DNA from 2 places in the Cobetia sp. MB87 genome. Region 1 is predicted to be linked to the other one. Evidence: predicted binding sites of a transcription regulator. Region 1 holds the regulator's gene; the other holds the start of a gene.
What was found. The regulator sigma-54, encoded in region 1, starts transcription at its own class of promoters, with help from an activator protein. The targets are predictions, from matches to a motif close to TGGCACNNNNNTTGCTNT.
Positions count from the first base shown of each region.

Region 2: a site for sigma-54 is predicted at 2,391-2,408, ahead of CDPAHKCJ_RS08865 (amino acid ABC transporter substrate-binding protein). Genes of this name have one in related genera too.

Region 1 covers NZ_VFBC01000007.1:128,178-132,366, reverse strand. Annotated here, with positions in the region: gene lptC (LPS export ABC transporter periplasmic protein LptC) at 1-149, shown strand, start outside; gene lptA (lipopolysaccharide transport periplasmic protein LptA) at 261-839, shown strand; gene lptB (LPS export ABC transporter ATP-binding protein) at 843-1,580, shown strand; gene CDPAHKCJ_RS06615 (RNA polymerase factor sigma-54) at 1,815-3,263, shown strand; gene raiA (ribosome-associated translation inhibitor RaiA) at 3,918-4,189, shown strand, end outside.
Region 2 covers NZ_VFBC01000007.1:633,837-638,025, forward strand. Annotated here, with positions in the region: gene CDPAHKCJ_RS08855 (RimK/LysX family protein) at 1-187, opposite strand, end outside; gene CDPAHKCJ_RS08860 (DUF3549 family protein) at 630-1,754, opposite strand; gene CDPAHKCJ_RS08865 (amino acid ABC transporter substrate-binding protein) at 2,532-3,266, shown strand; gene CDPAHKCJ_RS08870 (amino acid ABC transporter permease) at 3,415-4,089, shown strand; gene CDPAHKCJ_RS08875 (amino acid ABC transporter ATP-binding protein) at 4,086-4,189, shown strand, end outside.

The DNA.
Region 1 (4,189 bases):
GCCGCGTTCGCAGCGTTCTGCAACCCGGCAAGGGCCAGAGCGAAGCCAGCAAGGAAGCCGAGCGCATCGACTCGGGCGCCGACAGCACCACCACCGAGGATGGGCGCGTCAACAGCACCTTCGAGGCAGCGCCTGCCAGCGATGAATGAACCTGCCGGGCTGGCGGCCTTCGCGCCATGACCCGCGCCGCAATACCTTATTCTCTGCCGCTCGATGGCATCATTGCTCGGGCGGCGACCCCGTCATGCCAAGGAGCCACCATGACTTCCACGACTCGCAAGCCCTTGACGGCCTGTCGCCAGACCCTCAACAGCGGTGTCATGGCGCTCTGCCTGGCACTGGGCATGTCCACCTTCGCCCCGGCCGCCATGGCGCTGGACAGCGATGCCAGCCAGCCGATCAACATCGCCGCGGATGCCCTGTCTCTCGACGACAAGGCCGGTACCGCCACCTACACCGGTCAGGTGGAGATGCGCCAGGGCAGCATGAAACTCGATGCCAGCCGCGTCGATATCAGCCGCGCCGGTAGCGGCGAGATCTCGCTGGTCAAGGCCACCGGCAAGCGTGCCTACCTGGAACAGCAACCCGCGCCCGACGAGAAGCTGGTCAAGGGCTGGGCCGACACCATCCGCTACCATGCACTGGAGCGTCGCGTGGAGCTGGTCGGCAATGCGCGGCTCGAAAAAGGCGATGATACCTTCGAAGGCGGCTACGTGGAGTACTTCCTCGACAAGCGCCAGGTGAACGCCAACAACAGCAAGACGGCACAGCAGACCGAAGGCGGTCGCGTGCACATGACTCTGACGCCGCGTGGCGCCAATGCCAGCAAGGAAAACTGAGTCATGACTGCTACTCCGCGTACGCTGAGCGCTCGCCATCTGGCCAAGGCCTACAAGGGCCGCAAGGTGGTCAAGGACATCTCGCTGGAGATCCGCCAGGGCGACATCGTCGGCCTGCTGGGCCCCAACGGCGCCGGCAAGACGACCTCGTTCTACATGATCGTCGGGCTGGTGCGCGCCGATGCCGGCAACGTCTCCATCGATGACAAGGACCTCTCCGCTGCCGCCATGCATCAGCGTGCACGCGCCGGCATCGGCTATCTGCCGCAGGAGGCATCGATCTTCCGCAAGCTGTCGGTGGCCGACAACATCATGGCGATTCTGGAGACCCGCAAGGACCTGGATCGCAATGGCCGCAAGGCACGCCTTGAAGAGTTGCTCGAGGAATTCAGCATCACGCACATCCGCGCCAGCGCCGGCATGAGCCTGTCCGGCGGGGAGCGTCGACGGGTCGAGATCGCCCGGGCACTGGCCACCGAGCCGGACTTCGTGCTGCTCGATGAGCCCTTTGCCGGCGTCGACCCCATCTCGGTGGGCGAGATCAAGAGCATCGTGCGCCAACTGCGCGATCGTGGCATCGGCGTGCTGATCACCGACCACAACGTGCGCGAGACACTCGATATCTGCGATACCGCCTATATCGTCGGCGATGGCCAGATCATCGCCCACGGTGACGCGGACTCCATCCTGGCCAACCAGCAGGTGCGCGACGTCTACCTGGGCCACGAGTTCAAGCTCTAGGGTCAGCAGATACGCTGAGCCCCACCGGAGGCGAAAGCTTCAAAAGCCGCTGCGTGATTTTATCGCGTAGCGGCTTTTTCATGTCTGACATCAGACGCATGCATGACGTCCATACCACCTTGGTGGAAACATGGCATGCAAGTTGCTTGAATATTCACGGCAACCACTTGTCAGTGCCCCGAGTCACGGTATAGCGTAGTAAGCACGTTCCTTTGCCGTGAATTGACTGACTCCATGAAACCCACCCTGCAACTCCGCCTCGGCACCTCGCTGACCATGACGCCGCAGCTTCAGCAAGCGATCCAGCTGCTGCAGCTGTCGACGCTCGACCTGCGTCAGGAGATTCAGCAAGCCCTCGAGTCCAACCCCATGTTGGAGCTCGACGAGGACTACGAGTCGCTGGATGTCGTCGAGACACAGGATTCGAGCGAGATCTCCACTGCCGACTCCTCGAGCGAGATTCCCGAGGAATACCCCCTCGACAGTGACTGGTCGGACCTCTACCAGGACCACGCCGGTAGCCTGACCAGCTCCGGCAGTGGCAGCGGGAGCGAAGAAGGGCCGGACTTCGATCGCAATACCAGTGTCGAGAGCCTGCAGGACCACCTGCGCTGGCAGCTGGCGATGACCGACCTCGATGGTCGTGAACGCCAGATGGCGGAGAGCCTGATCGATGCCGTCGACGGAGCCGGCTATCTGAGCCTGTCACTCGACGAGCTGGTCGATGGCCTGCGTGGCCAGGGCCTGCCCGGCCTCAAGGCCTCCGAGCTCGAGCAGGTATTGCTGCGTCTGCAGCAATTCGACCCGACCGGCGTCTTCGCCCGTGATCTGCGCGAGTGTCTGCTGCTGCAACTGGCACTGTTACCGGATGACCTGCCGCTGCTGGCGCAGGCGCGACGCCTGGTACGTCAATTCCTCGAGGCTCTGGGCAACGATGACCGCAAGCTGCTCAAGCGCCGCCTGAGCCTTGACGATGACGAGCTGGATCACGTCATCCGCCTGGTGCGCGCGCTCGATCCGCGTCCGGCATCCGCCTGGGGCGAGCCCGCCAGCGATTACGTGATCCCTGATCTGCTGGTGCGCCATACCCGCCATGGCTGGCAGGTCGAGCTCAACCCGGAAGCGCTGCCCAAGCTGCGCATCCAACCGGAATACGCCGCGCTGATCAAGCGTGCCGACAAGTCCGCCGACAACACCTTCCTCAAGGACAACCTGCAGGAAGCGCGCTGGCTGATGAAGAGCCTGTCATCGCGCAATGACACCCTGCTCAAGGTCGGCCGCGAGATCATGGCGCGTCAGATCGACTTCCTCGAGCAAGGCGAGGAAGGCATGAAGCCGCTGATTCTGGCCAACATCGCCGAAGTGGTCGAGATGCACGAATCGACCATCTCGCGGGTCACGACCCAGAAGTATATCCACACCCCGCGCGGCGTCTTCGAGCTCAAGTTCTTCTTCTCGAGCCAGGTCGGTGGCAGTGGCAGTGGCGACGCCCACTCAAGCACCGCCATTCGTGCCCGTATCCGCAAGCTGATCGCGGAAGAGCCGGCCCGCAAGCCTCTCTCCGACTCTCGACTGGTCGATCTGCTCGCCAGCGATGGCATCGAGGTCGCACGCCGTACCGTGGCCAAGTATCGCGAAGCGATGGGCATCCCGTCCTCCAGCGAGCGCAAGCGTCTGGCCTGACGCGTCACCTGCGGCTGCCATGCCCTCACCTCTGCAATGGCAGCCGCCGCCAACTTCAAGCGCTGGATCTTCCGCTCGCCAGCTTCTGACTTCGCGGGTATCGGGCGCCTGTCGCGCGCCCTGTCACCCCGCCAACCGCTCGTCAATGCCCCATCATGGCCAATGACGGAGCACAGGATGATGGCAAAAATCTGCCGCTCCGGTAGTGCCATTCTCCGTCAATCGCATGTTTTTAAAGTCACTTTTGCGCCTGTTGCACGTGGATAACACTTGATGACCTCTCCGACAGGCCGCTTGCTCCACACAATCGAAGCGCCTGAAAGGCGACGTACATGCAGGGATTGGCGACGAAAACCCGCCTTCTTGCGCGTCTTTCACGCACCACCCATCAGACGCTGCCTTGAAGTCCACTCCGTTACCCCTCACTGAGTTGAAGACAAGCACTGAGCCACGATGCAGCGCAGCGTTGATCTTTGCGCAAAGCTTGGGCATTGTCGGTACAGACGCTCACGACATCTGACGCCACTGGCAAGGGTGCGAAAACATCACCAGACGGTGGCCGTCAAGCCTGTTGCAGAGCGTCCGATCAGGGTTTGCTCGTAGTCAAAAAGGGTTACAATTGAATGGCAACCCGCTGGATAAAGGAGCGTGTCCATGCAAGTGAATATCACCGGGCATCATGTGGAACTTACCGATCCTCTCCGCGATTACGTCAACGAGAAGCTCGCTCGCCTCGAACGGCATTACGACAACATCACCAATGTTCAGGTGACACTGTCGATCGAGAAGGAGCGCCAGCAGGCTGCCTGCACCTTGCACGCGGCAGGCGCTGACCTCCACGCCCTGGCAGAAGACCCCAACATGTACGCTGCCATCGACGCGCTCGCCGACAAGCTGGATCGCCAGCTGGTCAAACACAAGGAAAA
Region 2 (4,189 bases), 510 kb from region 1:
CACTGGAATGCGCACCGGTGTCGATCTTGGCATTGAGGTGCAGCTTGAGCTCCGGCAGCTCGATCAACTCACGCCGACCCACCACGCCACGCGGGCGAAAGCCCAGCAGGTCATGATTCAGTGTCTTGAGATCGAGGGGCGGTGCCTTGTCGATGTGATGACGCGAAGTGTTCTTGTGATGCGACATGTTTCTTCCTGAATCAGAGGGCGTGAGCGAAGCGGGCAGCAGCTCACGGCATGAAGACACCGGGCAGGCGCGGCACAGGATAATGTGCGTTGCCTGCCTGGCGGGGTAAGGGCCAGGCGGGCGCGCAGCATAGTCACTTAACGTACTGACAGCAATCCTTGCTGAAGCCTCTTTTTTCGCGTCACGAATCCGGGGGTGACGGCGACGCTGACAGCGTCCGGCAAAACCGCCTCGGGCATGCGGTCCTGGCACGCATCCATCGCTGCCAGCCGCCTCGCTTGAGGGCGCTGGCGCGTGAGATATCGTGTAGGTGGCGCGTCGCAGCGCGCCCTGTTCATCTCTGCCGATCAGCCCCGATGCCGTCGCTAGACCAAGTGCTCTATCAAGTGTCGTGGGTTATGCGCATGATCTCAAGCACTGTCACCTGCGGGCATGCCCGACGTCAATGACGCGGGGCCGGATTGGCGGTATCGGCCTTGCGGGTCAGGGCGGCAAGCGCCTGCCCCAGCGGGCTGTCCGCGCTTGCGTTGCGCAGCGTCATCAGTACCGGCAGACGCAGACGCGGAATCAGGGCGAGGTCGCGGGCCAGCGCGGCGAAGTTGGCCTGCGGACAGCTGGCCAGGCGGGTCAGGAAGGCCGGCAGACGTTCGGCATCTTCCAGGTGGGCGTAGCCGCGTGCGGCGATCGCGACCAGCACGTCGACATTGACGGCCTGGTCGTCGGCCAGCAGGGCATCGATCCACTCCGCCGCCGCAGGCCGTGGGCTGGCACCGGCGGCCCGCAGGCAGGCGCACAGCGTTTCCAGGTCCCCCAGGTCACGTGCGGCCTGGCCACGCGCGATCAGGGCGGTGAGCAGCTCGGTCTCGTATTCTTCCGTCAGTGAGGCAGCCAGCTGGGCATGGGCGGGTGGTGCCTGCTCCAGACACAGCGCGATGGCGCGCAGCGGCGTATCCGGCAGGTCAGCCAGGCGCTGCACGAAGGCCGCGGCAAGCTCGCTGGACAACTCGCCGCGCCGTGTCAGCACGTCGGCGATGCCCTGCAGGCCCAGTGACGGCCAGTCATCCAGCGGTAGCTGGGCGGTGAGATACTGCTCGGCGAGCTCGTAGTACTGGCTGGCAGGGCGGTCGCAATCGAGGCTGGCGCGGGCGTGCAGCATGGCGCGCAGGCTGTCGTCCGGCGTGAAGGCCAGCGGGTTGTCCTGCATCAGGTTGTCGATCTTGCCGGCCTCGGCCTGCTGAAGTTCAGGGCGACCGACGGTCAGCGCCGTCTGACCCAGTGTCGTGATCAGACGTTCGAGGAAGGCGTCGCGTTGCGCGGGAGACAGACGACCTTCCTCATCCAGCGGCAGGGCCAGAAACCACACCAGCGGATCGTCGAGCCCCGCTGGGCGGAACACGCATGCCAGGCGTGCCTGACCCTTGAAAGGCTGCTCCCACGGCTGCTGTTCGGTCTCGAAGGCTTCCAGCTGCTCAAGGCTGAGCGGGGCCAGGGAGCGCCCCAGGTGATAGAGGTGCAGCTCGGCGCCGGTGCGTGTGAAGAAGTTGCTCAAGGAAGAGAGAGGAGTCATGAGGCTCACCACGGCTGTGTCTCCCTCACGTCCTGGCTGGACGTGGCGGAGAGCGGAAAAAAGTCTTGTCGAGCATCATTGCCAGGCGTGGCATGTGTCGTCGAGCGACAGCTGCCGGCGCGTGACATGTGCCTGAGCATGTCTGGAATGGCAGCGACTTTAGCGATTCACCGGCTGTCATGCCACCCGCTGGCGTGTGATGGTGGCCAGAGGGAAGAGGGCGACCTGTTCCTATTATGGCCGCTCTTTCGGCCCGTGATGGCTTGACAGATGACGCGGCACCTCAAGCCCCGCTGAGCGTCTTGCAGGTTGATGATTTTTTGATCAATTTTCGTCATCCCACGGCTGACGCGGCTTGCAGCGTGACCGAGACGGGTTATCCACAGCATCGTCCACGGATGGCGTGAATAACTGTCATCCACTTGTCGTCAGACTGACATCCAACGCAGCAGGTAGCCCATACGGCGTCACTGGCCCGTCGAGACAGGCATGCTAGAATCGCGCTCATTGACACGATTGCTGTCTTATTCCTTATGGTTATGTACTTAAGGGATGAAATGATTGGGAATGCGGGGCAGTCCCGTTATCCTATACAACCAAATCACATATAAAAGGCTGTGCTTATGCCTGTTCTGTTGGCATGACATCCGCGATCAGCCGAATGTCAGCGACCGTCCAGCGCCAATGGCTCAGTCTTGCGATCCATGAGGAATCCCGATGCGCCAATCACGTTCGCTCGCAGCTGTCTTCTCTTCCACCGCTCTCAAGGGCGCCGTGATGGCTGCCGCGCTGGGTGCGACTACCCTGGGCAGCCTGGCGGCACAGGCTGATACCCTCAAGGTCGGCATGTCGGGCGGCTACTTCCCGTTCACCTTCGTCAAGCAGGACAAGCTGCAGGGCTTTGAAGTGGATGTGCTCAACGCCGTCGGCGAGATCACCGGCGACGATATCGAATTCGTGACCATGAGCTTCTCCGGCCTGATCGGCTCGCTGGAAGCCGGCCGCATCGACACCGTGGCCAACCAGATCACCATCACCGATGCGCGCAAGGCCAAGTTCGCCTTCACCCAGCCCTACGTCTATGACGGGGCTCAAGTGGTCAAGCGTCGCGGCAATGACGAGATCACCGGCGTCGAGTCCCTCAAGGGCCACAGCGTGGCGGTCAACCTGGGCTCCAACTACGAAGCGCTGATGAAAGAGCTGCCCTACGCCGACCAGATCGACATCAAGACCTATGAGTCCAACATCGAGCAGGACACCGCACTGGGCCGTGTCGATGCCTTCGTGATGGACCGCGTCAGTGCAAGTCAGGTGATCCAGAAGACACCGCTGCCACTGGAACTGGCAGGCAAGCCGTTCTCGCGCCTGGAGAACGCGCTGCCGTTCCGCAAGGACGCCGAAGGCGAGGCCAAGCGTGACGAGGTGGATGCCGCGCTGACCGAGCTCAAGGAAAATGGCCGCCTGGCCGAGATTTCCAACAAGTGGTTCGGCAACGACATCACCACGCCTTGAATATTGCCCGCTGCGCCCTGATACCAGGGGCGCATGCAAGGATGTCATGTGCAAACGGGGTGACGGCTTGACCGTCGCCCCGTTGTCGTCATGTCGACGGGTGTCTTTCCAGACCCTCAGCCAAGCCCCCAGCCTGTCCGGATAACGAATGGATACTCTCAATATCGATTACATGCTTGGCCTGTTGCCGGTCATGCTCAAATACCTGCCACTGACACTCAAGATGGCCTGTATCGGCATGGTGGCCGCGCTGGTGCTGGCCTCGCTGTTGGCGGTAGTGCGGGTGCTCAAGGTGCCGGTGCTGAATGCGCTGACCATCGTGTTCATCTCCTTCTTCCGTGGCACGCCGCTGCTGGTGCAGTTGTTCCTGTTCTATTACGGCCTGCCGCAGGTGATGGCGTTCCTGACCCAGATCGATGGCGTCACCGCGACGATTCTCGGCCTGACGCTGCACTTCTCGGCCTACATGGCCGAATCCATCCGTGCCGCCATCGTCGGGGTCGATCGCAGCCAGACCGAAGCGGCGCTCTCCATCGGCATGACCAATGTCCAGCTGATGCGGCGCATCGTGCTGCCTCAGGCGGCCCGCGTGGCGGCCCCCACGCTGATGAACTACTTCGTGGACATGATCAAGTCCACGTCGCTGGCCTTCACGCTGGGGGTGACCGAACTGATGGGCGCGACTCAGAAGGAAGCGGCCAGCAGCTTCCTGTACTTTGAATCCTTCATCATGGTGGCCATCGTCTACTGGGTGATGGTGGAAGGGCTGTCCTTCGTGCAGCGCTGGATGGAGAAACGTCTCAACAAGGCCTATCAGCGATGATTGCAGTCAGAAACCTGGTCAAGAAATTCGGCGGGCAGGCCGTACTCGATGGCATCACTCTGGAAGTGAAGCAGGGTGAGATCATCGTCGTCATCGGCCC